Regions from separate parts of the Streptomyces decoyicus genome, predicted to be linked through region 2. Evidence: riboswitches for the same ligand, from Rfam matches in the RefSeq annotation. Region 2 holds a riboswitch; each other region holds the start of a gene.
The links. A riboswitch is a leader RNA that binds a small molecule or an ion and turns the genes downstream of it on or off. The one in region 2 is predicted to bind cobalamin.
Positions count from the first base shown of each region.

Region 1: another riboswitch for cobalamin. It lies ahead of metE (5-methyltetrahydropteroyltriglutamate--homocysteine S-methyltransferase); the one in region 2 lies ahead of cobN (cobaltochelatase subunit CobN).
Region 3: another riboswitch for cobalamin. It lies ahead of nicT (Nickel transporter NicT); the one in region 2 lies ahead of cobN (cobaltochelatase subunit CobN).
Region 4: another riboswitch for cobalamin. It lies ahead of K7C20_RS24715 (ribonucleoside-diphosphate reductase subunit alpha); the one in region 2 lies ahead of cobN (cobaltochelatase subunit CobN).

Region 1 is NZ_CP082301.1:6,634,842-6,642,532, forward strand. Features, by position in the region: gene metE (5-methyltetrahydropteroyltriglutamate--homocysteine S-methyltransferase) at 1-1,328, opposite strand, end outside; cobalamin riboswitch at 1,498-1,685, opposite strand; gene K7C20_RS29030 (aldo/keto reductase) at 1,849-2,907, shown strand; gene K7C20_RS29035 (hypothetical protein) at 3,089-3,538, shown strand; gene K7C20_RS29040 (L,D-transpeptidase family protein) at 3,554-4,735, opposite strand; gene K7C20_RS29045 (DUF6777 domain-containing protein) at 4,958-6,271, opposite strand; gene K7C20_RS29050 (streptophobe family protein) at 6,549-7,691, shown strand, end outside.
Region 2 is NZ_CP082301.1:4,195,416-4,203,106, reverse strand. Features, by position in the region: gene K7C20_RS18425 (precorrin-2 C(20)-methyltransferase) at 1-1,534, opposite strand, end outside; gene K7C20_RS18420 (precorrin-8X methylmutase) at 1,537-2,169, opposite strand; gene cobG (precorrin-3B synthase) at 2,346-3,704, opposite strand; cobalamin riboswitch at 3,841-4,001, shown strand; gene cobN (cobaltochelatase subunit CobN) at 4,036-7,638, shown strand.
Region 3 is NZ_CP082301.1:2,585,868-2,593,558, reverse strand. Features, by position in the region: gene K7C20_RS11360 (CaiB/BaiF CoA transferase family protein) at 1-444, shown strand, start outside; gene K7C20_RS11355 (enoyl-CoA hydratase/isomerase family protein) at 441-1,235, shown strand; gene K7C20_RS11350 (DoxX family protein) at 1,439-1,990, shown strand; gene K7C20_RS11345 (VOC family protein) at 2,144-2,644, shown strand; gene nicT (Nickel transporter NicT) at 2,728-3,906, opposite strand; cobalamin riboswitch at 3,905-4,154, opposite strand; gene K7C20_RS11335 (alpha/beta fold hydrolase) at 4,230-5,078, opposite strand; gene K7C20_RS11330 (MarR family winged helix-turn-helix transcriptional regulator) at 5,075-5,725, opposite strand; gene K7C20_RS11325 (hypothetical protein) at 5,844-6,269, shown strand; gene K7C20_RS11320 (nucleoside/nucleotide kinase family protein) at 6,226-6,882, opposite strand; gene K7C20_RS11315 (methyltransferase) at 7,052-7,691, opposite strand, start outside.
Region 4 is NZ_CP082301.1:5,583,302-5,590,992, forward strand. Features, by position in the region: gene K7C20_RS24710 (ribonucleotide-diphosphate reductase subunit beta) at 1-94, opposite strand, end outside; gene K7C20_RS24715 (ribonucleoside-diphosphate reductase subunit alpha) at 94-2,529, opposite strand; cobalamin riboswitch at 2,692-2,844, opposite strand; gene K7C20_RS24720 (hypothetical protein) at 3,001-3,138, shown strand; gene mctP (monocarboxylate uptake permease MctP) at 3,228-4,916, opposite strand; gene K7C20_RS24730 (DUF3311 domain-containing protein) at 4,913-5,173, opposite strand; gene K7C20_RS24735 (GntR family transcriptional regulator) at 5,417-6,178, opposite strand; gene K7C20_RS24740 (extracellular solute-binding protein) at 6,420-7,688, shown strand.

The sequences.
Region 1 (7,691 bases), 2.4 Mb from region 2:
GTCGGCAGCAGTGGCAGCCCGAGGTGCGCGCGCTGGGCGGCGGCCCGCTCGGCGTACGGCTGCGAACGGCGGCCGTCGGCGTCGGTGACGGCCGCGGCACGGGCGCGCACCACCGGGTCATGGGTGAGCGCCGAACCCGCCCGGGAGGACAAGTCCGCGCGGTTGGCGGCGAGTTCGGCCGCGATGGAGCCGGTGCCCTGGGTCAGACCGCGTGCCAGCGTCACGACCTCCGTGGTCTTCTGCCGGGCGAAGGCCAGCCAGCGGGCGATCTGCGGGTCGATGTCCCGCTCGGCGGCGGCGTCCAGCGGGACGTGCAGCAGCGAGCACGAGGACGAGACGTCGACCCGGTCGGCCAGGCCGAGGAGCGTCCCCAGTGTGGCCAGCGACTTCTCGAAGTCGTTGATCCACACATTGCGGCCGTTGACGACACCGGCCACCAGCCGCTTGCCGGGCAGCCCGCCGACCGCCGCCAGATCACCGAGGTTGCCTGCCGCGGCACCGGTGAAGTCCAGCGCCAGTCCGTCGACGGGCGCCTTGGCCAGCACGGGCAGCGCCTCGCCCAGCCGGTCGAAGTACGAGGCGACCAGCAGCCGCGGGCGGTCGCCGAGCGTGCCGAGATCGCGGTAGGCGCGGGCCGCGGCGTTCAGCACGGCGGGGGAGCGGTCCTGCACCAGCGCCGGTTCGTCCAGCTGCGCCCAGTCGGCGCCGGCCGCCCGCAGCTCGGCGAGCACCTCGGCGTAGACGGGCAGCAGCCGGTCGAGCAGCGTCAGCGGGTCGAAACCGGCCGCGACACCGGGCGCGGGCTTGGCCAGCAGAAGATAGGTCACCGGCCCGACGAGGACCGGGCGTGCGGTGAGGCCGAGACCGAGTGCTTCCGTCAGCTCGGCGACCTGCTTGGTGGAGTCCGCGGCGAAGACCGTGTCGGGACCCAACTCCGGCACCAGGTAGTGGTAGTTGGTGTCGAACCACTTGGTCATCTCCAGCGGCGCCACGTCCTGGGTGCCGCGGGCCATCGCGAAGTAGCCGTCCAGGGGGTCGGCGGCCACCGCGGCGCGGTGCCGGGCCGGGATCGCGCCGACCATCACGCTGGTGTCCAGGAGGTGGTCGTAGTACGAGAAGTCGCCGGTCGGCACCTCGTGGACACCGGTCTCGGCGAGCTGTTGCCAATTGCCGCGGCGCAGCTCGGCGGCGGTGCTGCGGAGGGCGTCGGCGCCGACGCGGCCCTTCCAGTAGCCCTCGATGGCCTTCTTCAGTTCACGGTGCTGCCCCTGACGGGGATAGCCGTGCACGGTGGCGCGTGCTGCCGCGGCTGCGGACGTGCTGGTCACGGAACTCTCCTTCGCGAGTATGTCTCCATGGACCGCGGGAGGGTCGAGGACGCGAAGGGACGGCAAACCGGACGGGCCCCGGCGCATTGCCGCCGTCATGCCCGTCTGATGTCCGCCGACCCGCCCTCGAGGTCACCGAGATCTCCCCGCGCACCGGTCGCGCGGGGGCACTGGCAGGTCTTCGGACTCGCGGGCACGTCCGCCGAAGGCGGACATCTACTGGCCGTCGCTTCCCAGACCCGGCCGGGCCCAGTGCGTATGACGGCGGTCGTTCCCACTCACCGCTGCGGGGCAGTCCCGGATTTCCACCGGGTTCCCTCTTGCGACGCGCCTGCCTGGCGGGCAGGGCGAACCAGTTGCTCCGGCCACCCTAGGGCATGCCGTCGACGTCCCGCCCGGACCGTGCCCCGGCCTCGGCCGGAACCGGACGCCGCCGCCGGGCCGCGTCTTGCGCTGGAGCGCGCTCCAGCTCCTAGCGTGAGCGCACCACCGGAGAGCTGCGCCGATCGAAGGGAACCACGTGCGCTACACACTGTTCGGCAGGACCGGTCTGCGGGTCAGCGAGCTGAGCCTGGGCACCATGACCATCGGCGAGGACTGGGGCTGGGGCGCGGACAAGGACACCAGCGGCCGGATCCTGGACGCGTATGCGGACGCGGGCGGCAACTTCATCGACACCGCCAACAACTACACGGACGGGGCCTCGGAACGGATCCTGGGGGAGCTGCTCGAAGGCCGCCGGGACAGCTTCGTCCTGGCGACCAAGTACACCTGCGCGACCCGCAAGGGCGATGTGAACGCGGCGGGCAGCCACCGCAAGAACCTCGTCCGTTCGGTGGAGGCGAGCCTGGACCGGCTGCGCACCGACCACCTCGATGTGCTGTGGGTGCACGCCCGGGACAACTTCACGCCCGTGGAGGAGGTGATGCGGGCGCTCGACGACGTGGTCCGGTCGGGGAAGGTGCTCTACGTCGGCGTCTCGGACTGGCCGGCCTGGGAGATCGCGCAGGCGAACACCCTGGCCGAGCTGCGCGGCTGGACCGCGTTCGCGGGCTCGCAGCTGCGCTACAACCTGCTGGAGCGGACCCCGGAGCGCGAACTGCTGCCCCAGGCCCGCGCCTTCGACCTGGCCGTGCTGGCCTGGGCGCCGCTCGCGGCCGGCCGGCTCACCGGCAAGTACCGCCGCGGTGAGACGGGCCGGCTGGATGTCGTCGGCGAGGACGACCGGCGCGACCACCACGCCGAGGAGACCGTCACCGCGGTGCTGGAGATCGCCGAGCAGGGCGGCTGGAGCCCGGCGCAGGTGGCGCTGGCGTGGCTGCGCAGCCGGCCCGGCAACATCATCCCGATCATCGCCGCCACCAAGGAGAGCCAGCTCCTCGACAACCTGGCCGCCGTCGATGTCGCGCTGGACGCCGACGCGCTGGCGCGGCTCGACCGGTGCAGCGCGGTGCCGCTGGGCTTCCCGCACGACTTCCTGCGGGAGCCGGGCATCACCGAGAACGTCTACGGCGACCGCTGGTCCGAGATCGAGGACCGGCGCTCCACGTACCGCCGTACGACGAGCGAGATCCGCTGACCCGCACGGCCCCCACCGCGTACGGTGCGGCGTCGCCGCCCAGGCGGCCTGCTGCCCGATACGCCGAACGCCGCCGCCCGGATGGCCGGGCGGCGGCGCCTGCGGTCTATTGAGGTGCGTGTGGCCCGCTCACCGTCCGCCGACCCGGCTACCGCCGCTCACCGTGAGGCTTGGAGAAGCCGTGGCACCAGACAACTCCGTACCGGAGCACGGGCGGCCCGACCGGGTCGCCCGCGGTATCGCGCGACTGCTGGCGGCGGCCGGGCTGGCCGTGGACGCCTACCTCCACGCCCGGCTCGCCGGCCGGTACGACGAGGTCACGGCGACCCTCGGCCAGGGCCTGCTGTTCCGCGTCGACGCCGCCCTGGCCGCGCTCGCCGCCCTGCTCGTGCTGACCTGGCGCCGCCCGGCGGCCGACACCTTCGCCTGGCTCGTCGCGACGGGCGGACTCGCGCTGCTGCTCCTCTACACCTATGTGGACCTCGGCGCGCCGGGGCCGTTGCCGGACATGTACGAACCGGGCTGGAGCGGCGCCAAGAAGCTCGCCGCCCTGGCCCAGGCCGTCGCCGTCCTGGCCACCGTCTTCCTGCTGCTCACCCGCCCCCGCGTCCTCGGGAGGCACCGCAGATGAGCCTGCGCCGCAGGGTCAGTGCGTCAGCGCGCTGCGCTGCTGCCACTGCTCCCAGCTCTCCTGCCAGACCTCCAGGCCGTTGCCGACGTCGGTCTTGTTGGTGTTGGCGGTGCCCTTCACCTCGACCGTGGAGCCGATCGGCAGGAAGTCGTAGATCTTCTTGGCGTCCGAGGTCGTCATGCCGAAGCAGCCGTGGCTGTTGTTCTCCACACCGATCGACTTGTTCCACGGGGCGGAGTGCAGAAAGGTCCCCGACGCGGTGAGGTGGGTGACCCACTTGGAGGGCAGGCTCCACTCGTCGCCGTGGCCGATGGTGGCGGAGTCCATCGTCTCGGCCGCGTTCTTGCTGCGTACGGTGTGCACCCCGCCGCGGGTCGGGTCCTGCGGGGAGCCCGCGGAGCCGCGGATGGTGCCGACGCTCTTGCCGTTCTCGTACATCGTCAGGGTGTGCGAGGGCACATCGATGACGGCCTTGTGGTCGGCGCCGATGCCGAAGCCGAAGTTGTAGTCGCGGGCGAACCAGCCGCCGTCGTCACCGGAGTTGATCCCGGACAGTGCGCCCTTGACGGAGACCTTGGTGCCGGCCGGCCAGTAGTCCTTGGGACGCCAGTCGATCCGGTCCTTGCCGGAGTAGTCCTTGACCCAGCCCCAGGCGCCCTGCACCTTCGGCTGGGTGGTGACCTTCAGCGCCTTCTCGATGTCGGCGCGCCGGTCCTTCGCCACCGGGTGGTCGAAGAGGATCGACACCGGCATTCCGGTGCCCACGGTCTGCCCGCCGCCGGGGGTGTTGGTGAGCTTGTTGACCTTGTCGGCCCGCTCCGTGGTGAACTTCGACGTGGCGGAGGATTCCTTGCCCTGCGTCGACTTGGTCCTGGTCCGCACCGTGTAGGTGGTCTGCGGCTTGACCTTGCCGTCCGACTTCCATGACGCGCCGTCACCGGCGAGCCGCCCGGCGACCGTGCCGCCCTTGTCGTCCTTGACCTCGACCGAGGTGAGCTTTCCGCCGTCGGCCCGCACGGATATCTCGGAGCCGAGCTTTGCCGAGGTGTTTCCGGGAGTCGGGGTGACGGTCACCTTCGCCGCGGGCTGGTCCGACTTCGACGCGTCGGCTCCCGACCCGCACGCGGTCAACAGCGTGCCCGCCGCTATCAGAGCGGGTATCAACCGGGCGGGGTGGCGACGTGATCCGGCGTACACGGGGATCCCTCCAAAGCAGAACAACTGACAGTGGCGGGGCCCGGCCCCGTGCGGGGATGTCCGTCCAGGGCTGCCTGTGCACCCGCCGCATGTACAGAGGGTTTGTCTGCTTCGGTGGTTGTCCGGTGCGCCGGATCATTAGGACACAGTTCGATTTCGGGGGCATGAAGAAGCGGCGGGCGGCCTGCCGGCTGCCCGCCGCGTTCCCGTATGCGGCCTGCCTCAGCTGGACGGCGGTGTTCCGCCGCCTCCCGACTGGGTGACTCCGCCGCCGTGTGAACCGCTGCTGCCCGGCGTCCCCCCGTCGGGCGTGCCGCCGGTCGTGTCGCCGCCGGTCGTGCCCTCGGAGGTGGTCGGGGGCTGCTCGCTCGGTCCGCCGGTGGTGTCGGACCCTCCGGTGTCCGCCGGTGACTCGGGGGAGGCCGTGCCGGTGTCCGAGGTCGGGGGGCCGGACGTCCCCGTCGAGGTCTCACCGGCCGACGGCGAGCCGTTCGGCGGTTCGGAGGTCGTGGGCCCGCTGGGGGTTTTGTCCGGCGGGGCCGTCGGGGTGTCCGTGGTGCCGGTGCTGCCCTCGGGGCGCTTGAACCACTTGCCCGTCTTCGGGTCGCGCAGGACGAATTCCTTGACCTTGGTCTTTGCGGGCTTGACGACCACCGCGTTCGAGGGCTCGTATCCGGGCCACTTGGTACCGACCGTCTTCACATTGCCCTGGAGGGGAGTCGGCTCCGTGAGCGGGTTCCCGCACTTGCAGCGCACCCGCGGCACTCCGTACGAGTCGACCATGACCGCGGTGCCGGCCTGGAGGACCGACTGGAAGCTGGTGGCCTTGCCGTCCTTGAAACCGTGGTTGGTGACCCGGGTGTCGTAGCCCAGCTGCAGGGGCGTCAGCGACCGCAGATAGGACGGGACCTGACCCGGTTTCTCGCCCAGGACTCCGGCGAACGCCTGGTTCCGCTCGGGGCTGCCGGTCAGGTACGTGATCTGCTTCTCGACATCGCAGCTCGCGCTGTTCTGGGTACCGCCGTAGAGGCCGGGCGTCGCGCCCTCGAAGGTGCTGTTCCCGCCGCCGGAGGGCTTTCTGGGCTTGCCGGACGAGGTCGGGGAGGAGTCGTTCGCCGTCGACTTGGTGACCGGGTCCTGGCCGGTCGAGGCGGCCGGTTCGGCGAACACCTCGCTGGTGCCGGAGCCGCCCGGCCGGGTGAGCAGCATCGTCACGATCACCGCAGCGACCACGGCGGCCGCGATGATGGCGACCCGCGGCGCGGACCGCCACCAGGGCTTGCCGCCCCCGGCAGCCCCGCCTGCACCGCCGCCCCCGCCGCGCCCGGAACCGCCGCCTCCGCCCCCGCCACCGTCGCCCTCACCGGGGCCGCCCGGGGGGATGCGGGATCCCGGCTCGGTGGGCTCCTCCGGCGGTGTCCGCCCCGGTGCCGGGCCCACCTGCGTGGGCTCGTGCGAGGGTTCGGAGGACGGGCCGGACAGCGGGCCCGACGGGGGGCCGGTCGGGTGGCTGTCAGGCGGCGGTGGAGATGTCACGGGTCCCTCTTCCGACGCTGGCGGGCCATCCGGCGGTGCGAATTTTGCCCGTTTTTGTCAATGTCCAGACCATTGTGTGCCCGGGTGTGACGGCGTCCGCAAGCGGGGTGGCGCGCCGCTGCTTACGGTGGTGCGTGCATGCCGTGAATGCTGGACATGTGCAGAGTCAGGGCCTTTGCCCGGCTGTGACGGATGGCCAGAATTACGTTGCATGCCGGCCGAGGTGTCCTTCCAGGCGGATCGTTGGTACGCGGTCCCGTGACCGGCAGGAGAGAGCGTGAGCCAGATGCGAGGCCCTGGGCCGGACGGTTCGCCGGGCCCGGTCCGCCGCCGTGGCGCTCCGCCCGCCGTAGTGGCCTGGGCACAAGCACTCGGCGCGGCCGTGGCGGGCATCGTCACCATGCTCGTGTGCGCCGCCCTCGGCCTGTGGGCGGCGGGCGCGGCGGACCTTCCCGGCGGCGCGTTCCCCTCCGTGGTCGCGGCCACGGTGCTGGTCGCGGCCGGCGGTTCGGTCGGCCTCTACGGCGACGTCGGCGACCTCGCGCAGGCCGATGCCGCACTGGACGTCGTACCGCTGTCGGTCACGCTCGCCGGTGCGCTGGTGACCGCCGTCGTCTTCCTGCTGCCGCTGCGCCACCGGGCGGTGGCCGGCACCCGGGAGCTGCTCGCCCGGATCGCCCGAACGGCGGTGTGCTGGCTGGTGCTTCTGCTGCTGCTCACGCTCGCCGCCCGGCACAGCTTCCGGATCTCCGTCGGCAACGACCTCGCCGAACAGCTCGGCGCCGAGCTGGGCGCCACCCCCACCCTCGGCTTCCGCGCCGATGTGCCCGCGACGCTCGGGTTCGGGCTGCTGTGGGTGCTGGCCCTGCTCGTGCTGACCTTCTTCGTCTCGCGCCGGGCCCCGCTCTCCTCCCGGCTGCTGCACTTCCAGGATTCCGTACGGCCGCCCGCCTTCGCGATGCTGGTGACCCTGCTCGGCTACGCCCTGATCGGTCTGGTCGTCGGCATCGTCGAGCTCTTCACCAACGGGCGCCCGTCCCAGACCGTCGCCGTCATCTTCCTCGGACTGCCGAACGTCGCCTGGATGGCGCTGGGCATCGGCACCGGCGGCGCCTGGGTGGGGCATGTCGACAAGGCCATCGGGCTGCCCCTGCCGCCCGCCCTCGCCCAGGCGCTCCGCGCCGACGGGCAGCGGACCCTCGACCTCGGTTCGCTCTCCCACTACGACGGCCGGGTCTGGCTCCTGGTGGCGGTGGCGGCCGTGGTGCTGCTCGTCGCCGCCTTCACCGCGGCGGTCCGCTCCCCGGCCGGGCGGCCGGCCTGGCGGCACGCCGTCGAGATGGCCGTGGCACTGGCGCTCACCCTGCTGGCCGTCGGACTGCTCACCCGGATCTCCGCCCACTACGGGCTCTCCCTGATC
Region 2 (7,691 bases):
CGACCTGGAGCGGGTCCAGGTCGGCCAGGTGGACGGTGCGGACGGATTCCTCGGGGCCGCCGATGTCGCGGGCGAGGATGACCGGGGTGTCGGGGGCGCGGTGTTCCAGGAGGAGTTCGCGGGTCTTGCCGACCTGCCAGGTGCGGCTGCGGGAGCCGGGGTTGTAGAGGGCGAGGGCCAGGTCGGCGGAGGCCGCCGCGTGGAGGCGTTCGGCGATGACTTCCCAGGGCTTGAGGCGGTCGGAGAGGGAGATGACCGCGTAGTCGTGGCCGAGCGGGGCGCCGGCGCGGGCGGCGGCGGCGTTGGCGGCGGTGACGCCCGGCAGGACGCGTACGGGGATGGCGCGGTACGGGTCCTGGGAGGCGATCTCCAGGACGGCGGTGGCCATGGCGAAGATGCCCGGGTCGCCGCCGGAGACCACGGCCACCCGACGGCCGCGCCGGGCGAGGTCGAGGGCGAGTTCGGCGCGTTCGGACTCGACCTTGTTGTCGGAGGCGTGGCGGCGCTGGCCGGGGCGCAGCGGGACGCGGTCCAGGTAGGTGGTGTAGCCGACGAGGTCTTCGGCGGCGGCCAGCGCGCCGCGGGATTCGGGGGTCAGCCAGAGGGGCCCTGCGGGGCCGGTGCCGACGACCACCACCTCGCCGGGGAAGGCGGGGGATGCGGCTGTCTCGCCGTGACCATCGGGTGACGCGGTGACCTCGTCGGCGCCGTCGGACGAGGCGGCCACGTCCCCGCAGCCGGGCGAGGCCGTTGCCGCGGGCGGCAGGTCGGCGATGCGGCTGGGGACGACGGTGACGGAGAAGTACGGGACCGTCTCGGCGTCGATGTCCGTCAGTTTCTGCGTGCGTTCGCCGGGCATGGTGGCGCGTTCGACGTAGTGGGCCTCCGGCAGGCGGCCGGAGCGTTCCATGGCGCGGCGGACGGTGGGGAAGGTGCGGCCGAGCTTCATGACGACGGCGGTGTCGGTCGAGGCCAGACGGGCGGTGAGTTCTTCCTCCGGGAGCGTGCCGGGGAGGATCGTCAGGACCTCGTCGGCCTCGGCGAGCGGCTTGCCCAGGCGGGCCGCGGCGGCGCTGATGGAGGTGACGCCGGGGATGACCTCGGTCGGGTAGCGGTGGGCCAGCCGCTTGTGCATGTGCTGGTAGGAGCCGTAGAAGAGCGGGTCGCCCTCGGAGATGACGGCGACGGTGCGGCCGGCGTCGAGGTGGGCGGCGAGGCGGGCCGCCGCGGACTCGTAGAACTCGTCCAGGGCGCCCCGGTAGCCGCCGGGGTGGTCGGTCGACTCGGTGGTGACCGGGTAGACCAGTGCCTCCTCGATGTGGTCGGCGCGCAGGTGCTCGGCGGCGATGGAGCGCGCGATCGAGCGTCCGTGGCGGGCGCTGTGGTAGGCGATGACATCGGCCCGGTCGATCACCTGGACGGCCCGGACCGTCATGAGGGACGGGTCGCCGGGGCCGAGGCCGACCCCGTAGAGGCGGCCAGGGCCAGTCGTCTTCGCGACGCTGCCGTCACCGGTTGCCTGCTGCTCGCTCACGCTTACTCTTCCTCGCTTGCCATGGCGTTGATCGCGGCCGCGGCCATGGCGCTGCCGCCACGACGGCCGCGCACCACGATGTGGTCCAGCTTCGACGGGTGGGCGATCAGCGCGTCCTTGGACTCCGCGGCGCCGATGAAGCCGACGGGTATGCCGATCACGGCGGCCGGGCGGGGCGCGCCCTCCTCGATCATTTCGAGGAACCGGAAGAGGGCGGTGGGGGCGTTGCCGAACGCGACCACGGCGCCTTCCATACGGTCCCGCCACAGCTCCAGGGCCGCGGCGCTGCGGGTGGTCCCCATTCGGGCGGCCAGGTCGGGGACGGCGGGGTCGGCGAGCGTGCACAGCACGTCGTTGTTCGCCGGCAGCCGCTTACGGGTGACGCCGCTGGCGACCATGTTGGCGTCGCAGAGGATCGGCGCACCGGCGTGCAGCGCCTTGCGGGCGGCTGCCACCACGTCGGGGGTGAAGGCCAGATCGCGTACCAGGTCGACCATGCCGCAGGCGTGGATCATCCGGACCGCTACCTGGCTGACGTCGGCGGGCAGCCCGGCGAGATCCGCCTCGGTGCGGATGGTGGCGAAGGACTGGCGGTAGATCGCCGCACCGTCCTTCTCGTAGTCGAACGCGGTCACTCTGGCCTCGGGGGTGTCGGGTGCGGGAGGGCTCGGTGGTTCGGGTGGTTCAGGTGGACCGGGTGGTTCACGTGAATCGGGTGGATCGGGTAATTCAGGTGGTTCGCATGGCTCGGGCGGTTCGCATGGCTCGGGTGGTTATGGGGCGGGGCATGGGGCTTTGGCGTTGCTGTGGTTCATGGGGCCGTGGGCGGGGGCGCCGCGGTGCGTGGGGCGGTCGGTGCGGTGTCCGGCCCCACCAGTGCTACCCGGTAGCCCTCCGCCGTGGCCAGCACGTCGATCCAGGTGCCGTGCGGGTGACCGCAGCGGCGTGCGCAGCCGGACCAGTAGACGGGGAGGCCCTCGGGGGCCGGGCCGGGGGGCCGCCCGCCCGGGACGGCCGCACCGGCGGCGAGCGCGGCCGTCGCGTCGGCGCGTACGTCGGTGAGGGACTTGGCGCAGCCGGGGCGGCCCGTACAGGCGCCGAGCCGGTGCCAGGGAGAGGCCGGGTCGGTGATCAGTCCGGCGGTGGTGAGCTCCGCCAGCCGGCGGGGTGCCGCGGCGGCCGGCAGTCCGGGCAGGACGATGCCGCGCCACGGGGTGAGGCGCAGCGCCCCGGAGCCGTCGCCGGCGGCGATCGTGGTCAGCAGCCGCCATTGGGCCACCGACAGCCTGCCGAGCGGCGCCAGGACCGAGAGCGCACGGTCGTCGTCGGGGCCCTCGATGACGCCGGGGGCGGCGGAGTCCGCGTACGGCGGGGAGGTGCGGGCGCCGGGGGCGGGAGCCGCGGCCACGTACGCGGCCCCGATGCCCGCCGACCGCAGCGTCTTTGCCACCTCCCGGGCCGTCAGGCCGTGTCCGTCGGGGAGTTCGCGGACCCGCCAGGCTCCGCTGCCGCTCGCCGCGGCGGCGGTCAGGAAGGCCTCGGCGGCGGCGAGCGCGGCGCGCGGTACGTCCGGTCCGGCGATCCGCAGCGCCGCCGGACCGTCGCCGACCCGCAGCAGGGCGCCGCCCGCCGGTCCGGTCCGGCCCCCGGCCGGTTCTGCGAGCAAGCTCACATCTCCGCCGAGCGCGGCCACATCGCCCCGCCCGTCGTCCAGGACGAACAGGAAACGGCCCGAGAGGGCGGTCGCGGACTCGCTCGCACAGAGCAGCGCGTCCAGCTCACGGGCCCACCGTCGCACGTCAGAAGGGGTGTGGCGGTCCAGTCCGGCCAGCGGGGAAGCGAGGATGTTGCGGATGCGTTCGTGGCGCTCGGAGGGCAGCAGGCCGGCGTCGCGCAGCAGAGCGGCGAGCCGGCCGCCGCAGCCCTCCGCAAGGCCGCGGAGTTCGACGTTGCCGCGGGAGGTGAGGGAGAGATGGCCGTCACCGAGCAGGTCCGCGGCGTCGGCCAGGACGGCTGCCTGACGCACCGTCAAATCTCCGGCCGGGAGCCGGATTCGGGCGAGGTGGCCGTCGGCGGCCCGGTGCAGCCGCAGCGCTCCCGGGCAGGCGTCACCGCGGTCGCGCAGAGGCGGTGCGGCGGCCTGGGGCCGTGTCGAGGGGGAGGGCGGCATGGCCGCGAGCATACCCACGGGGGCGGGCGCCGATCCGGGCCGGATCCGGCCAGGCGCCCGGCCCGCGGCGTGCGCGCCCCCGTCCTGGTCCGGCCTGCCCGGAGGCCCGCTTACCTCGGCCGTCCACAGCCCTTACTATGCAGGTCGGTGGGTCGGCTGGCCCACCGACGCCAGCGACGGCGCAGGGTCCTACGGCCCTAGGGAGGAAGCCCGGTGAGAATCCGGCGCGGTCCCGCCACTGTGAACCCGGAAACTGCCGGGCGAGCCAGGAACTCCCGCCGTCCTTACGACCACCCGGGGCGCGGACACCCCGAGGAAGGCCTGCGCTCGCATGCTTCTGCTGCTGTCGACCTCCGACACCGACCTGCTCAGCGCCCGCGCGGCCACGGGTCCCGTGCCGTACCGGCTCGCCAACCCCGCCCGGCTCGATGTCGCCGAGCTGCCCGCGCTGCTGGAAGGCTGTGACCTCGTCGTCGTACGCCTCCTCGGTGGCATCCGTGCCTGGGAGGAGGGCCTGGAGGTGCTGCTCGCCGAGGACCAGCACCGGCCGGTCGTCGTGCTCACCGGTGAACAGGCCCCCGACGCCCAGCTCATGGAGCAGTCGACGGTCCCGGTCGGCATCGCGGCCGAGGCGCACGCCTACCTCGCGCACGGCGGGCCCGCCAACCTCGACCAGCTCGCCCGATTCCTCTCCGACACGGTGCTGCTGACCGGCCACGGTTTCGACCCGCCGGCCCCGGCCCCGTCCTGGGGCCCGCTGGAGTGGGAGGCCCGCAACGAGACCGGCCCGCTGGTCGCCGTGCTCTACTACCGCGCCCACCACATGAGCGGCAACACCGGCTTCGTACGGACCCTGTGCGAGCAGATCGAGGCGGCGGGCGGCCGCGCCCGGCCCCTGTTCGTCGCCTCCCTCCGCGCCCCCGAGCCGGAGCTGATCGAGGAGCTGCGGGCCGCCGACGCCCTGGTCACCACCGTCCTCGCCGCGGGCGGCACCAAGCCCGCCGAGGCCTCCGCCGGCGGCGACGACGAGTCCTGGGACGCGGGTGCGCTGGCCGCCCTCGACGTACCGATCCTCCAGGCCCTGTGCCTGACCGGGCCGCGCAGCGCCTGGGAGGAGAACGACGAGGGGCTGTCGCCGCTGGACGCCGCCTCGCAGATCGCCGTCCCCGAGTTCGACGGCCGGCTGATCACCGTCCCGTTCTCCTTCAAGGAGGTCGACGAGGACGGTCTGCCGATGTACGTCGCCGACCCCGAGCGCGCCGCCCGGGTCGCCGGCATCGCCGTCCGGCACGCCCGGCTGCGTCATATCCCGGCCACCGAGAAGCGCCTCGCGCTGGTGCTGTCCGCGTACCCGACCAAGCACTCCCGGATCGGCAACGCGGTCGGCCTGGACACCCCGGCCAGTGCCGTCGCCCTGCTGCGCCGCCTCCAGGCCGACGGCTACGACTTCGGCACCGAAGAGGTTCCCGGCCTCGTGTCCGGCGACGGCGACGAGCTGATCTACGCCCTCATCGAGGCCGGCGGCCACGACCAGGAGTGGCTCACCGAGGAGCAGCTCGCCCGCAACCCCGTGCGTATCCCGGCCGCCGACTACAAGCGCTGGTACGCCACGCTCCCGCAGGAGCTCCGGGACTCCGTCGAGGAGCACTGGGGGCCGCCGCCCGGCGAGATGTTCGTCGACCGCAGCCGCAACCCCGACGGCGACATCGTGCTGGCCGCTCTGCGCCGCGGCAACCTCCTGATCCTCATCCAGCCGCCGCGCGGCTTCGGCGAGAACCCGATCGCGATCTACCACGACCCCGATCTGCCGCCCTCGCACCACTACTTGGCGGCGTACCGCTGGATCGCGGCCTCCGCGGACGACGGCGGCTTCGGCGCGGACGCCATGGTCCACCTGGGCAAGCACGGCAACCTGGAATGGCTGCCCGGCAAGAACGCGGGCCTGTCCGCGGCCTGCGGCCCGGACGCCGCCCTCGGCGACCTCCCGCTCGTCTACCCCTTCCTGGTCAACGACCCCGGCGAGGGCACCCAGGCCAAGCGCCGGGTGCACGCCACCCTCGTCGACCACCTCGTCCCGCCGATGGCCCGCGCCGAGTCCTACGGCGACATCGCGCGCCTGGAGCAGCTGCTCGACGAGTACGCGGCGATCTCCGCCATGGACCCGGCCAAGCTGCCCGCGATCCGCGCCCAGATCTGGACGCTGATCCAGGCCGCCAAGCTCGACCACGACCTGGGCCTGGAGGCCCGCCCGGACGACGACGGCTTCGACGACTTCCTGCTGCACGTGGACGGCTGGCTGTGCGAGGTCAAGGACGCCCAGATCCGCGACGGTCTGCATGTCCTGGGCGGCGCCCCGGCCGGTGAGGCCCGCGTCAACCTCGTCCTGTCCATCCTCCGCGCCCGCCAGATCTGGGGCGGTACGTCCGCCCTGCCCGGTCTGCGCGAGGCGCTCGGTCTCGACGAGTCCGCCGCGACCCGGACGACGGCCGACGAGGCCGAGGCCACGGCCCGCGCGCTGGTCCAGGCGATGGAGGACGCGGACTGGGACCCGGCGGCGGTGTCCGGTGTCGCCGAGGGGCATCCGGCCGCGGTCGCCGACATCCTCGACTTCGCCGCCCGCCAGGTCGTCCCGCGTCTCGCCGCCACCACCGACGAGATCGACCACGCCGTGCACGCGCTGAACGGCGGCTTCGTCCCGGCGGGCCCCTCGGGATCCCCGCTCCGCGGCCTGGTCAACGTCCTGCCGACGGGCCGTAACTTCTACTCCGTCGACCCCAAGGCCGTTCCCTCCCGTCTGGCCTGGGAGACCGGCCAGGCCCTCGCCGACTCGCTCCTGGAGCGCTACCGCTCCGACAACGGCGACTGGCCGCAGTCGGTCGGGCTGTCCCTGTGGGGCACGAGCGCGATGCGGACCAGCGGCGACGATGTCGCCGAGGCCCTCGCCCTGCTGGGTGTCCGCCCCGTATGGGACGACGCCTCGCGCCGGGTCAACGGACTGGAGGCGATCCCGCTCGCCGAGCTCGGCCGCCCCCGTGTCGACGTCACGCTGCGCATCTCGGGCTTCTTCCGGGACGCGTTCCCGCACGTCATCGGGCTGCTCGACGACGCCGTACGGCTGGTCGCGGGCCTGGACGAGCCCGCGGAGTCCAACTTCGTGCGCGCCCACTCCCAGGCCGACCTGGCCGAGCACGGCGACGAGCGCCGCGCCACCACCCGCATCTTCGGCTCCCGCCCGGGGACGTACGGCGCGGGTCTGCTCCAGCTGATCGACTCCCGCGACTGGCGCACCGATGCCGACCTCGCCGAGGTCTACACCGTCTGGGGCGGCTACGCCTACGGCCGCGGTCTGGAGGGCCGCCCGGCCCGGGACGAGATGGAGACCGCCTACAAGCGCATCGCGGTCGCCGCCAAGAACACCGACACCCGCGAGCACGACATCGCGGACTCCGACGACTACTTCCAGTACCACGGCGGCATGGTCGCCACGGTCAAGGCACTCAAGGGCAAGGCCCCCGAGGCGTACATCGGCGACTCCACCCGTCCCGAGACGGTCCGCACCCGCACCCTCGTCGAGGAGACCTCCCGGGTCTTCCGCGCCCGGGTGGTCAACCCCCGCTGGATCGAGGCGATGCGCCGCCACGGCTACAAGGGCGCCTTCGAACTCGCCGCGACCGTGGACTACTTGTTCGGCTACGACGCCACCACGGGCGTGGTCGCCGACTGGATGTACGACAAGCTCGCCCAGACGTACGTGCTCGACCCCGAGAACCGCGACTTCCTCCAGCAGGCCAACCCCTGGGCGCTGCACGGCATCGCCGAGCGCCTCCTGGAGGCCGAGTCCCGCGGCATGTGGGAGAAGCCGGACGCCGAGACGCTGGCGGCGCTGCGGCAGGCGTTCCTGGAGACCGAAGGGGAGCTGGAGGGGGAGGACTGACGCCGGGGGGCTGCGCCGCCCCGGTCGGGAGCCGGGGCCGGAAGCCGGTCCCG
Region 3 (7,691 bases), 1.6 Mb from region 2:
GGCAATGACGGCCTGTGGCGCCGCTTCGCCACCGCGATCGGGCTCGCCGCGCTGGCCGACGATCCACGGTTCGCGACCAACCCCGACCGGGTCCGCCGTCGCGAGGAACTGCTCCCGCTCATCGAACGGGCGCTGAGCGCACGCGGTGCCCAGGAGTGGGCCGTGCTTCTCACCGAGGCGCAGGTGCCGGTCGGACCGATCAACACCGTCGACCAGGCGCTGCGGCACCCGCAGGTCATCGCGCGCGAGATGGTCACCGAAGTCGAGCACGCCGACGCCGGCACCCTGCGCACCGTCGCCTCCCCCATCAAGCTGGCGGGCAATCCGGCGGCCGTGCGCACCCCGCCGCCCCGGCACGGGGAGCACACCGCGCAGGTCCTGACCGGCCTCGGCGTCGGCCCACGGCAGTTGGCCGCTCTCCGCGCGCGAAAGGCCGCGAAGTGACCTCCCGCCCCGCTCCCGAACCCGCCATCGCCACGTCCTGGTCCGGCGCCGTCGCCGAGATCCGTATCGGTGACGGCAGCCGGCGCAACGCCCTTCCCGGCCGGGCCTGGGCGCAACTGGCCCGCCAGGTCGGAGAGCTGGGAGAGGGCCCGTCGCTGCGGGTGCTGGTGATCCGTGGGCACGGCGACACGTTCTGCGCCGGCTCGAACATGACCGACTGGGTGGATGCGGATTCCGGATACGTCGAGGAGTCCTTCGCCCATATGGAAGCGGCGTTCAGCGCGATCGAGGACTGCCCCGTTCCGGTGATCGCCGAGATCCGCGGTGTCGCCGCGGGCGCGGGCTGCCAACTCGCTCTCGCCTGCGATCTGCGGTTGATGGCGGACAGTGCACGCATCGGGATGCCGATCGCCCGGCTCGGCATCCTCGCCAGTCCGGCCTTCGCGGCACGCATGGTCGCGCTGGCCGGACCTGCCGTGGCGCGGGAGTTGCTCTACACCGGCCGACTGGTCGACGCCCGTACCGCGGTGGGCCTCGGGCTCGCGGACGACAGCGTGCCCGAGGAGCACCTCGCCGCCCGCACCTCCGGACTCGCCGCCTCCATCGCCGAGCAGCCACCCGCGGCGATCCGGGCCGCCAAGCTGGCGGTGGCCGCGGCGCTGGCGCCGCAGCGGGAGGCGGCCGCCGCCAATCCGCGGCCGGCGGTGGCACGGTCCGACTTCGACCGGGCGATCGCCGCGTTCCTCGGGCCGCGGTCGGCAGCCGCAGCGGTCCCGCCCGCCGCACCCTGACCGGTGCCGGGCCGGGCGGGCGGGGAGCACGGCGGGGAGCACGGCGGGGCGGGGCGGACGGGGCGATGTGCTCCCGGGACCGGTATTACGCGCTGTTGTTCGTCGTGGGGTCGCTGTGTAGGGTCGGGACGTGACTTGAAGTTTCAAGTAATTATCCGCGGCGCCTCGCGGACCCGTCCCCGACATGCGAAAGAGCGCTCCCCATGACATCCCCCCTCGGCACTCTCCAGTCCGCCCGCCTCGGCACCCCTGCGCGCCACGCCCCCTCGCCGCACGGCTACGACACCGGGCTGTTCCTGCTGCGGATCGCGCTCGGCCTGACCATGGCGGTCCACGGTGCCCAGAAGCTGTTCGGCTGGTTCGGAGGTCCGGGTCTGGACGGGACCGCGCAGTTCTTCACGATGAGCGGCTATCCGTCGGGCAGGACGATGGCCGTCGTCGCCGGGCTGAGCGAGACGCTCGGCGGGCTCGGGCTGGTGGCCGGGCTGCTCACGCCGCTCGCCGCGGCAGCGGTCGTCGGCACGATGATCAATGCTCTCGCCGTGAAGTGGGGCGGGGGCTTCTTCGCGCCCAAGGGCGTGGAGTACGAGCTGCTGCTGACCGCCGGTGCGGCGGCACTGGCGCTGACCGGGCCCGGCCGCTACGCCATCGACCGCGTCCTGCCGGGCCTGCGCGCCCATCGGGCGCGCTACGGCGTGGCCGCGCTGGTGCTGGGCGTGGTGCTGGCAGGCGTGGTGCTGCTGGTCCGGAAGTGAACCATCCCCCGGACCTCGGTCCTCGGGCCGGAAACCCTCCGGGAACCGGCCCGGGGATTCCGGGCAGGGACGGGGCGGGCGGGGTAGAGCAGAGTGGGGAGGGCGCAGCGGCCCCTGGCCGTACCGCTGCGGCAGAAACGGAGAGCAGGCTCCATGTCCGTACGACGTCTCAACCACGCGGTGCTCTACGTCCGCGATGTGGCGCGGTCGGTCGCCTTCTACACCGACGCCCTCGGGCTCACGGTGGGGATCGAGGTTCCGGGACGGGCCGCGTTCCTCCGCGCTCCCGGCTCGCTCAACGATCATGACCTGGCGCTGTTCGCAGTGGGTCCGGACGCACCGGGGCCCGAGGCCGGGCGGGTCGGGCTCTACCACCTGGCCTGGGAGATCGGCACGCTCGGCGAACTCGTCGCGGCACATGCGCGGCTCGTCGAGCGGGGCGCACTGGTGGGGTCGAGTGATCACCTCGTCGCCAAGTCGCTGTACGCCAAGGACCCGGACGGCAACGAGTTCGAGGTGATGTGGCGGGTCCCGCGGGAGGACTGGCCGGGCCCGGACCAGCCGGACCGGCTGCTGCCCCTCGACCTGGCGGCTGCGCTGGAGCGCTGGGGGCCGGATCTGATGACGGGGGCGGCGGCCGGTTCGGCCACGTGAGCGGACAGCCGCGCCCCGGCGGCGGTACGGGCGGCGGCTGCGTACGGGGCTGCCGGGGCTAGGGGGCGTCTCCCCCTAGCGCCTCAGGAGCCCGGTGCGGCCTGTTCCGCCGGCTCCGCCTGTGTCGTCGGCTCCGTTCGCTCCGCCCAGCGCTTCTCGACGCCGGCCAGTCGCCAGTACGCCAGCGCCGCGGCCCACACCACCACGAACAGGCCGACGATGAGGAAGCCGACATTGTCGAGGTCGAGGCCGGAAATCCAGCCGGTGAGCGGGTCGTTGAGGGCGAGCTTGTCGTGCAGCACGGTCACCAGCTCGATCGTGCCGATGAAGAAGGCGACGGCGATCGACAGTCCGGTGATGGTGAGGTTGTAGTAGACCTTGCGCACCGGGTTGGAGAACGCCCACTGGTAGGCGAAGTTCATGAAGGTGCCGTCGAGGGTGTCGAACAGGCTCATCCCGGCGGCGAAGAGCAGCGGCAGACACAGCACGGCGTACCAGGGCAGGCCGGCCGCGGCGCCGCTGCCCGCCATCACCATCAGGGTCACCTCGGTCGCGGTGTCGAAGCCGAGCCCGAAGAGGAAACCGAGCGGGAACATCTGGCCCGGACGGGAGATCGAGCGGGTGAAGCGCCCCAGGAAGCGGTTCATGAAGCCGCGTGCGTCGAGGCGCTGTTCCAGCTCGGCCTCGTCGTAGTGGCCGTTGCGCATACCGCGGAAGACCCGCCAGACCCCGGCCAGCGCGATGAGGTTCAGGGCGGCGATGAGGTAGAGGAACGTCCCCGAGATCGTGGTGCCGATGGTGCCCAGGATCTGGTGCGTACGGGATTCGTCGTTGAGCAGAGTGCCCGCGAGCTGGGCGCCGCCCGCCACCAGGGCCGCCATCGCGACGACGACACTGGAGTGGCCGAGGGCGAACCAGAAGCCGACCGACACCGGCCGCTTTCCGTCGGCCATCAGCTTGCGGGTGGTGTTGTCGATCGCGGCGATGTGGTCGGCATCGAAGGCGTGCCGCATGCCGAGGGTGTAGGCGGTGATGCCGAGTCCCACACCGAAGACCTGGCTGCCCACGGCGTAGTGATGGGGGACCACGAGCAGGAAGAGCACGCCGAAGGCGACGACGTGCAGACCGGCTATGACGGCCATCAGGCCCGCGGTGCGGACGGTGTCCTGCCGGCGCCAGCGGAAAGCGGCGGAGGCAGGGGTGTTGCGGGTATCGGTGGACAGGGCCATCCGGCGGTCACGCTCCAGCACCTCGTGGATCAGTTCGTGAGATGCCGTGGCCGGTCTCCTGGCTTGCGGGTACCACCCTGCTCCTTGAGAGCTTGGGGGAGGGTGTATGCGTCCGCCCCCCCGCCTTCCCGGCCGCGGGCTGCGGTCAGTGGCGCCACAGGCGCGCCGTGCGCCGGTGGAAGGGGTGAAGACTCCCCGATCACAGTGGCGAGGGCCGCTCCGGACTGGGACCACAAGGTCCGTCACCGGTCTTCCCGAACACCACGGCCCGGTCACTCTAACTGCCGCCCGGGAGGTGCGAGGTTCGCGGGGCCGGGCCGGGCCGTGGGCGGAAGGGGAGTGGTGGTCGCGGGGCGTCAGTACTCCAGGGCCGAGAGGAAGGCATGGAGTTCGTGGTCGAAGAGCGCGGTGTTCTCCAGATTGACCATGTGGGCCGCGCCCGGTATCCGGACTCTTCGGGCGCCGGGGACGGTCAGCGCTATCGCATGGGCGTTGGCGGAGATGTCGCTGCTGTCGAGGTCACCGTCGAACACGACCGTCGGCACCCGGATCTCGCCGAGGCGGTCGGCGGCGCCGACCTCGAGGGGCATACCGGCGCCCACTCCATCGGCATGCACCTCCACATTGGCCTCGGCGGAGGCACGCATCCGCTCACGGAATCCCGGGTGCACCGCGGACGGTTCGCGATGCGGTCCGTCCACCCACATCCGCAGGAAGTGCTCGACATAGCGTTCCGCACCGTCGGGGGCGCCGATCGCCGCCACCTGCGCCTTGATGTGCTCCAGGATGAAGGGGTCGGAGAAGGCGCGGCCGCTGATCCCGGGGGAGGCGAGCGCGAGGGCCGTCACCCGGTCCGGGTGGGCTATGGCGGTGTCGAGCGCGACCCGCGCACCGTGGGAGAGGCCGACGAGGACGGCGCCGGGGACATCGAGCGCGTCGAGCAGGGCGCACAGGTCGTCGTGGTTGGCGTAGTCCCCGGTCACGGTGGAGGAGAGGCCGTGGCCGCGGAAGTCGTAACGGATCGCGCGCAGGCCGGAGTTCACCAGCCAGGCGAACTGCTCGTCCCACATGTGCTGGTCGAGCATGCCGCCGTGGAGCAGCACCACCGCGGGGCCCGAGCCGGCCGTCTCATAGAACAGCTCGCCGTCGTCGATCGGCACGATGCCGTTGTCGATCTCGGACCAGGCGGTGATTCCTCGGGTCATCTTGCGGGCCGTCCTTTGTGTGCCTGATGCGGTGAAGCGGGCGTGATGCCATTGTCGTCGCTATTGCCGCGACTGCCGTGACTGTCGCTTTCCTCCGGCGCCTTGCGTGGGCCGTTCGCCAGGTGCCGGAATTCCTCGCCGAGCCGGTCCAGTACATGGAGTGCGGTACGAACGTCCCCGGCGGGCAGATCGGCCAGTCGCTGCCGCAGCTCCGACGCCTCGAACGCCTGGATGCCGCCTATCGCCGCCGTGCCTTCGGTGGTGAGCCGGATCAGGGAGGAGCGGCGGTGTGCGGGGTTCGGGGCCGTCACGACCAGGCCCAGTTCAGCGGCGTGATTCACCCAGCGCTGCACCGGCTGCCGGTCGAGCCCCATGGCGCGCGCCAACTGCGGGACGGTCTGCGGGCCTTCGCTGCGCAGCACGTCCAGCAGGGCGTGTTCGCCGGCCGTCATGCCCGTGCCCGCCAGCTCGTGTTCCACCGCGCGGACGACCGTGCGGTGCAGTGGCCACAGGCGTCGGATGACGCCGTACAGCAGGTCTTCGGCGGGCGTCGGATCCCCGCCGCCGGCCCGCCCCGCATCGCTCGCGACGACACTCACGGCATCCCCCTCGGCATCCTTCTCGACCTCCCCCTCAGTGACACTCATGATGTCATGATGACATCGCTGATGTCGTTTGGGAAGAGGGTTGCCGCGGAAAGGAGTTGATGAGGCGGCGGGCATGACGGGGCCTGCGCGGCCGGTGGACGAGAAAGGTGGACGGCCCATGAAGGTCGGTCTGTTGCGTGCGGTCGGGGTGGCCACGGCCGTGTACGGGGTGGCGGTGGGGGTGGTGCCCGATCTGCTGGCGCGGCCCTCGGGGCTGGTCGACGCCGAGGGGCGGACCGAGCCGGCGACCCGGACCTCGCTGCGTCCGCTGGCCTGGCGGGATGCGGTGAGCGGGCTGGCGCTGGCGCTGGCTCCGGAAGGCCAGGCGCTGCGCACCGCCGCGTATGTGCGGATGGCGGCGGACTTCGGGGACGCCGTACTGCTCGGCGCGACGCTGCCGGGCCGCGACCGCAAGCTGAAGGCGGTCGCGGTGTCCGTGGGATGGGGCGCGCTGTCGGCGGCCGGGCTGCTCGCCGGCCGACAGCGGCGGGGGCGCGGGGTTATGCGCTCGGTGGAGGCGGGGCCTCTTCGGGTGCGAAGGTGATGACGAGGTCGGCCCGGTCGCGAGTGGCCGCCACGACACGGGCGTTGGCCTCGTCCGAGGTGTGCACGAACCGCTCGGCGTCGGCGCGCGGACGTCCGAAGCGCTCATGCCGGTCGACCAGCCGCCGGATCCGCTCCGGGGTGTCCAGCTCCACGTACCAGACCTCGTCGAGCAGCGCCCGGACCCGCGGCCACGGGGCGGATTCGAGGAGGAGGTAGTTGCCCTCGGTGACGATGAGCGGAATGTGGGGTGCCACGGGAATGCTGCCGGCGACCGGCTCCTCGATACGGCGGTCGAAGGCCGGGGCGTAGACGGCGGTGTCCGGCTCCGGGGAGCGCAGGCGCGCCAGCAGTGCCGCATAGCCGGCCGGGTCGAAGGTGTCCGGCGCGCCCTTGCGGTCCGTACGGCCCAGCCGGCGCAACTCCGCCTCGGCGAGATGGAAGCCGTCCATCGGTACGAGCGCCGCCTGCCCGGCCAGCTCCGCCACGAGGTGGGCGGCGAGGGTGGACTTGCCGGCGCCGGGCGGGCCGGTGATGCCGAGCAGCCGGCGCCGGCCGGGAGTCGCGGAGGCGGCGAGCCGGCGGGCGCGGGAGAGGAGGTGCCGGGAATCCATGGTGCGTCCATCGTGCCTGAGGGGCGGGGCGCCGGCCGGACGCGCCCCCGCCGGTGGCCGGGCCGGTGACAGCCCGGGATGCTCAGTGGCTCGGCGACACGGGAGGGGCGGCCCCGAGGAGCGCGCCCTCAGGGGGATGGTCCTCGGGGCCGGCCGGGCGGAGCATGCCCTACCGGGGGCCGGACGCACCCCGGTTCACGAGGCCCAGCCGCCACAGGGAGGTGACCTCAGCCGCGCGGGCCACATGGAGCGGGTCGGAGGCGTCGCGGGCGCGTGGATGGCGCGGGGTGATGTCGAGCCGGCCCAGGACCGTGAGGCCGGCCTCGGCGAAGGCGCCGAGGAGTTCGGCGTGCGGGCGCAGGCCGAGGTGTTCGGCCAGGTCGGAGAGGATCAGCCAGCCCTCGCCGTCCGGGGTCAGATGGTCCGCGAGGCCGCTCAGGAAGCCGTGCAGCATCCGGTTGCCCGGGTCGTACACCGCGTGCTCCACGGGGGAGGTCGGTTTCGCGGGCACCCACGGAGGGTTGCAGACGATCAGCGGGGCACGGCCGGCCGGGAACAGGTCGGCCTCGACCACCTCCACCTGACCGGCGACGCCCAGGCGTTCGGTGTTCTCGCGGGCACAGGCCAGCGCACGCGGATCCTGGTCGGTGGCCACGACCCTGCGCACACCGCGCCGGGCGAGCACCGAGGCCAGTACGCCGGTGCCGGTGCCGATGTCGAACGCCAGCTCGTCGTGGGGCAGCGGCGCCTCGGCCACCAGGTCGACATACTCGCCGCGGGCCGGGGAGAAGACGCCGTAATGCGGATGG
Region 4 (7,691 bases), 1.4 Mb from region 2:
GGCGCAGGGTGAGTTCGAAGCCCGGGTCCAGGAGGTTCTTCGTGCCGGTGGTGGCGGTGTGGGCGGCGGCGTTCGTCTCGGGTGCGGTGGTCATTACTGGCAGGCCTCGCAGGACTCGGGGTTTTCCAGGGAGCAGGCGACCGCCTCGGGGTCGGTGGCCTGCTGCGGTACGGGCACGGGGGTGGCGGCGGCCCCGCCGCGCGCCGACTGCGCGATCCGGGTCGCCGGACGGGAACGCAGGTAGTACGTCGTCTTGATGCCGCGCTTCCAGGCGTAGGCGTACATCGAGCTGAGCTTGCCGATGGTCGGCGACGCCATGAAGAGGTTCAGCGACTGGCTCTGGTCGAGGTAGGGCGTACGGGCCGCGGCCATGTCGATCAGGGCGCGCTGCGGGATCTCCCAGGCGGTGCGGTACAGCGCCCGGATCTCCTCGGGGATCCACTCGACGTCCTGCACCGAGCCGTTGGCCTCGCGCAGCGCGTCACGGGTCCGCCCGTCCCACATCCCCAGGGCCTTGAGCTCCTCGATCAGATAGGCGTTGACCTGGAGGAACTCGCCGGACAGCGTCTCGCGCTTGAAGAGGTTGGAGACCTGCGGCTCGATGCACTCGTACACGCCCGCGATCGAGGCGATGGTCGCGGTCGGCGCGATCGCCAGCAGCAGGGAGTTGCGCATACCGGTCGCGGCGATACGGGTGCGCAGCGCCGCCCAGCGGTCGGCCCAGCGCGGCTCCGCGTTCGGGTAGTGGTCCGGGTGCAGCACACCGCGGGCGGTGCGGGTCGCGGACCACGCCTCGTGCGGGCCGTGCCGCTCGGCGAGGTCGGCGGACGCCTCGTACGCGGCGAGCATGATGCGCTCGGAGATCCGGGTCGACAGCTCCGTCGCCTCGGGCGAGTCGAAGGGCAGCCGCAGCCGGAAGAAGACGTCCTGAAGGCCCATCAGGCCCAGACCCACCGGGCGCCAGCGGGAGTTGGAGGCCCCGGCCTGCTCGGTCGGGTAGAAGTTGATGTCCACCACGCGGTCGAGGAAGGTGACGGCGGTGCGGACCGTGGCGTCCAGCCGCTCCCAGTCCATCTCACCGTTCTCGCCGAGGTGCGCCGCGAGGTTGACCGACCCGAGGTTGCAGACCGCGGTCTCCCCGTCGTTCGTCACCTCCAGGATCTCGGTGCACAGGTTGGACGAGTGCACGACCTGGCCGGGCTCGGCGGTCTGGTTGGCGGTGCGGTTGGCGGCGTCCTTGAACGTCATCCAGCCGTTGCCGGTCTGCGCCAGGGTGCGCATCATGCGGGAGTACAGCACCCGCGCCGGGATCTGCTTGAGCGCCCGGCCGTCGGCCTCCAGCTTGCGGTAGGCGGCGTCGAACTCGTCGCCCCACAGGTCCACCAGCTCCGGGGCGTCCGAGGGCGAGAACAGCGACCAGTCGGCGTCCGCCTCCACGCGGCGCATGAACTCGTCCGGGATCCAGTGCGCGATGTTCAGGTTGTGGGTGCGGCGGGCCTCCTCACCGGTGTTGTCGCGCAGCTCCAGGAACTCCTCGATGTCCGCGTGCCAGGTCTCCAGGTAGACACACGCGGCGCCCTTGCGCCGGCCGCCCTGGTTCACGGCCGCGACCGAGGCGTCCAGGGTGCGCAGGAACGGCACGATGCCGTTGGAGTGCCCGTTGGTGCCGCGGATCAGCGAACCGCGGGCGCGGATACGGGAGTACGAGAGGCCGATGCCGCCCGCGTGCTTGGAGAGCCGCGCGACCTGGTGATACCGGTCGTAGATCGAGTCCAGCTCGTCCAGCGGCGAGTCCAGCAGGTAGCAGGACGACATCTGCGGGTGGCGGGTACCGGAGTTGAACAGGGTGGGGGAGGAGGGCAGGTAGGACAGCGAGCTGGTGAGGCGGTAGAGCTCGGCGACGTCGTCCAGGGCGCGCTCGCTGTGGTCCTCGGCGAGGCCGCAGGCCACCCGCAGCAGGAAGTGCTGGGGGGTCTCGACGACCTGACGGGTGGTGGGGTGCCGCAGGAGGTAGCGCGAGTGCAGGGTGCGCAGCCCGAAATAGCCGAACCGGTCGTCGGCGCCGTCGGCCAGCGCCTTGTCGACCAGCGCGTCCAGACGGGCGGCATGGGTGCGCACGAACTCCGCGGTCTCGTCGGCGATCAGCCCCTCGCGGTGACCGACCTCGACGGAGGCGGAGAAGGCGACCGCCCCCTGTCCGGCCGCCTCCTCCGCGATGGCGAGCGTGAGCAGACGCGCGGCGAGCTTGGAGTACTGCGGCTCGTCACCGATCAGGCCGGCCGCGGCATCCGTGGCCAGCGACCGCAGTTCGGCCTCGTCGGAGCCCGCGTGCCGGCCGCGCAGGGCGGCGGCGGCCACCTTGCCGGGGTCGGTCGCGGTCAGATCCTCGGTCAGCTCGGTCAGGGTGCGCAGCAGGGCGACACCCGGACCGTCCTGGCCGGGCCCGCCGTCGGCGGTGCCGGCAGGCGTGGCTACCGCGGGGGGCACGACCTCGGCGTCTGACGCGGGCTCCGTTGGCGCGATGGTCACGTGCTGCTCTCCCTCACTCGGCGGGGGCCGGGAGGGGAGGGACGCGACGGGCGCACGCGGGCATGCGGCACCCCATGACGGTCAGGGGTGCGCGGGCACACCGCGCGGCGTCCACCGGCCCAACCCTCGGGGCCCGGACGTATCGACGTCCGCACCCATGGCGGTGCGGGCGTACCGTCGGCAGGTCTTCGGACTTCACGGGCGGCGTGCCGGGGCCGTGGTCCGGCCGGCCGAGCCCGCTCCAACACCGTTGCGGGACAGTTCCGGATTCCCACCGGATTCCCCTGCGGCGACAGCGAGGACGAGCATACATGTGGGGGTGGCCCTTCGCGTGCACCCCCATATCTAGTGTGTCGTGAGTGATCACGCAGTGCCTGTCAGTGGCCTCGGCTATGGTCGGTTTTACGTTCTCCGCCCTGCCGGGAGAAGAAGGAGCAACCTCCATCCCCGCTCGCCGACCGGCCGCACCTCATGGAGACCAAGCATTTCGAAGAGGTCGCCCGGGTGCTCGCCCGCCTGGAGAAGGGCGCGCGGCCGGAGTTCATCGACGGGAAGATGAGATTCACCTCCCCGACCCCGTCGGCATCCCCCTCGAAACCGAGCAGCTGAAGGACTGGGTGAACTGAACGGCCCACGCCAACGGGCTGCCGTGTCCCCGGAGGAACGCGGCAGCCCGTGAAGGTGCGTCAGCGGGTGGCTCAGTGCCCCGCCGGCGCCTCCGCCGCCGCCGGCGGCAGTTCGACGGAGACGCCCTTGTCGCCGGCGTCCGCCGTGTAGTCGGCGGGGCTGGTCTCGTCGGTTCCTTCGGGGGCCCCTACGGCCTTCAGGACGACGGTCAGGACCACCGTCACCACGACGTTCAGGACGAAGGCGGTCAGGCCGATGTAGCCGATTTCGCCGATACCGGGGATCTCCTTGCTGGAGCCGCCGAAGTGGGCCTGGGTCGGGCTGGCGACGCCGTACGCCGCGAGCGTGCCGTAGAGCATGCCGACCGCCCAGCCGCCCAGCAGCGCCCAGCGGTGGAACCAGCGGGTGAACAGGCCGCCGACCAGGGACGGCATGGTCTGAAGGATCCAGATGCCGCCCAGCAGCTGGAAGTTGATCGCGATCGTCTTGTCCATGGTGAGGACGAAGGCCAGCGCGCCGACCTTCACCAGCAGCGAGACGAGCTTGGCGACCTTGTGTTCCTGCTCGGGCGTGGCGCCCGGCTTGAGGAAGTCCTTGTAGACGTTGCGGGTGAAGAGGTTGGCCGCGGCGATCGACATGATGGCCGCGGGCACCAGCGCGCCGATGCCGATCGCGGCGAACGCCACACCGGAGAACCAGCTCGGGAACATGTCCTCGAACAGCTGCGGGATGGCCAGCTGCGGGTTGCCCTGGATGTCCGTACCTGCCTTGATCGCCATGAAGCCCAGCAGCGCCAGCAGGCCCAGCATGAGGGAGTACAGCGGCAGGATGGTGGTGTTGCGGCGGATCACGTTGCGGCTGCGCGAGGACAGCGTCGCGGTGATCGAGTGCGGGTACATGAAGAGCGCCAGCGCCGAGCCGAGCGCCAAGGTCGCGTACGCCCACTGGGCGTTCGGGCCGCTGACCAGCTCGCCGCGCGGCTTGCCGGGGACGGCGCCGGGCTGGGCGAGCGCCTTGCCGGCCGTGTCGAAGATCTCGCCGAAGCCGCCCAGCTTGATCGGGATGTAGATGATCGCCACGGCGATGACGAGATAGATCAGCCCGTCCTTGACGAACGCGATCAGCGCCGGGGCGCGCAGCCCCGAGGAGTAGGTGTACGCGGCCAGCACGGCGAACGCGATCAGCAGCGGCAGGTCCTTGACGAACCAGTTGGTGTGCTCGCCGCCGCCGATGCCCATCACGTCCAGGACGGCCTGGATGCCGACCAGTTGGAGGGCGATGTACGGCATGGTGGCGAGGATGCCGGTGAGCGCCACGGCCAGCGACAGTCCCTTGGAGCCGAAGCGGCCGCGGACGAAGTCGGAGGTGGTGACGTAGCCGTGCTTGTGCGAGACCGACCAGAGGCGGGGGAGGAAGGTGAAGATGAGCGGGTAGACCAGGATCGTGTACGGCACGGCGAAGAAGCCGGACGCGCCCGCCGCGTAGATCGCCGCCGGCACGGCCACGAAGGTGTACGCGGTGTAGAGGTCACCGCCCAGCAGGAACCACGTCACCCAGGTGCCGAAGCTGCGGCCGCCCAGCCCCCATTCGTCGAGGTTGGCGGACTGCTCGGCCTTGCGCCAGCGGGCGGCCAGGAAGCCCATGACCGTCACGGCCAGGAAGAAGAAGACGAAGACGGCGAGGGCCACGCCGTTGACGCCCTTGGTCGAGGCGGCGGCGAGCGCCTCGGAGGTGCTCGCCGCGGTCGTGGTGAGAGTCACTGGGCCGCACCTCCCTTGCGGGCGCGCAGCTCACGCTGCACCAGCTTGTACGCGATCATCGTGAGCACGGTCGAGATCGGCACCCACGCCATCTGGTACCAGTAGAAGAACGGGATCCCGATGAACCTCGGCTCGACCCGGGCGTACGAACTCACCCACAGCATCGCCACGAAGGGGACGATCAGGCAGATCCCGGTCACCACACGCGTGGGTGTGACCACCTGTCTGCGACCCGGTGATTCGGCTGACTGTGTCATGACCGCGGCTCCGTCCCCTGGCTGTCTCCTGTGTAATCGGCTGGAAATCTATGGCAGGGGCGTGGCGCGCGTCACTAGCTGTCCGCATATCGGTATGGAGAATCCACACGAGGGACACCTCCGCGGTACCGCCGACTGCCTGATTCATCCCGTTTGGGGTGAAAGTGGTGGAAATGTGCAGGGGGCGCGGACGGATGTGCCGGGCCCCGGGGCGGGCCCTGGGGCGGGCCCCGGGGCGGCGGGTCAGTTCGTGGGGCGGCGCAGTCTGGCGACGAACTTGTAGCGGTCGCCCCGGTAGACCGAGCGCACCCACTCCACCGGCTGCCCCTGGGCATCGAGCGAGTGCCGGGAGAGCATCAGCATCGGCAGGCCGACGTCCGTGCCCAGCAGACCGGCCTCGCGCGGGGTGGCCAGCGAGGTCTCGATGGTCTCCTCGGCCTCCGCCAGCCGGACGTCGTACACCTCGGCCAGGGCGGTGTAGAGCGAGGTGTACTTGACGAGGTTCCGGCGGAGCGCGGGGAAGCGTTTGGCCGACAGATGGGTGATCTCGATGGCCATCGGCTCGCCGCTGGCCAGCCGCAGCCGCTCGATGCGCAGCACCCGGCCGCCGGTGGAGATGTCCAGCAGGCCGGCGAGCCGGTCGTCGGCGGTGACATAGCCGATGTCCAGCAGTTGGGAGGCCGGCTCCAGGCCCTGGGCCCGCATGTCCTCCGTATAGGACGTCAGTTGCAGCGCCTGGGACACCTTGGGCTTGGCGACGAAGGTGCCCTTGCCCTGGATGCGCTCCAGCCGGCCCTCGACGACCAGCTCCTGGAGGGCCTGACGCACCGTCGTGCGCGAGGTGTCGAACTCCGCGGCGAGGGTGCGCTCGGGCGGGACCGGGGTGCCGGGCGGCAAGGTTTCGGTGATCTCCAGCAAGTGCCGCTTGAGGCGGTAGTACTTGGGCACCCGCGCGGTCCGCGTGCCACCGCCGCTCTCGGCACCGTTGCCCCCGTCCGTCTCCATGACCCGCCTCTCCGACTCCTGTCGCGCTGCCGTCACCGGCTCCTCCGTATGTAGCGGCTCACATCGTGGCACGGGTGGGTTTCCCGCGCTTCCTTGCAGGTCCCGGCTTGCCAGGTGTCGGTCCGGTAACGGACCTGACAGCGACTCTTATACACCCTTGACACCCCAAAAGGTCTAGGCCAAGCTGCGGGCACTGGTCTAAACCATTAAAGACCACACCCGGCCTTTGGGGGAGAGCGCAATGAAGCGTGGGCTCATAGCAGCGACGGCGGTCGCGGGAATGCTGGTGAGTGTCGCTGCCTGTGGGTCCAGCGACGGCAACAAGGCGGGCGCGAATGGCTTCAAGGGCCAGAAGCTGACCGTTTGGGTGATGAGTGGTTCGAATCCGGCGCAGTGGACCAAACAGGTCTCCGAGCAGTTCAAGAAGAAGACCGGCGCCACCGTCGAGTTCAAGGTCCAGCAGTGGAACGGCATTCAGCAGAAGCTGAGCACCGCCCTTTCCGAGGACGCCCCGCCGGACGTCGTCGAAATCGGCAACACCCAGACCGCCGCCTACGCCACGGCGGGAGCACTTGCCGAACTCGGTGATCTGAAGAAGGAGATCGGCTCCGACTGGAACGACGCCTTCAACAAGGCCTCGCTCGTGGACGGAAAGCAGTACGCACTGCCGTGGTTCGCCGGAAACCGCGTGGTGATGTACAACAAGAAGATCTGGGCCGAGGCCGGCCTCAAGGGCACCCCCAAGACGCGCAATGAGCTCTTCAAGGCCTTTGACACCATCAAGAAGAAGACCGACGCCGAGCCGCTGTATCTCCCCGGCCAGAACTGGTACTTCCTCGACGGCCTGACCATCGGCACCGGCGCCGACCTGGTGAAGAAGCAGGGCGGCAAGTGGGTCTCCAACCTCGGCGACCCCAAGGTCTCCAAGGCCATGGACATCTACAAGCAGTACCAGGCCTTCAGCACCGCTCCCAAGAACAAGGACGAGGCCACCCCGCAGCAGGGTGAGGTCTTCGCCAAGGGCCGGACCGGCGCCCTCATCGCCATGGGCTACGAGGCCGCCACCGCCGTCAAGGCCAACCCGGAAATCAAGAAGGACATCGGCTTCTTCACCATCCCCGGCGAGACCGCGGCCAAGCCCGAGGGCGTTTTCCTCGGCGGCTCGAACTTCGCCGTCGCCGGTATGGGCAAGAACCAGGAACTCGCCAAGGAATTCCTGAAGGTCGCCCTGTCGAAGCAGAACGACGGACAGATGGTCAAGGAGTCCGGCTGGACCCCGAAGTCCGCCGGTCTGGCCGGTGCCGCCCAGCAGAATCCGGCCGCCGCGGCCGCCGCGCCCGCCGCGGAGAAGTCCGGCGGCACCACTCCGCTGATTCCCCAGTGGGCCGCGGTGGAGAACCTGCCGAACCCCATCAAGAGCTATATGACGGCCGTCCTCGGCGGTAAGTCCCCGGCCGATGCCGCCAAGGACGTCGAATCCGAGATCAACGCACGGCTCGCCAAGCAGTAACCG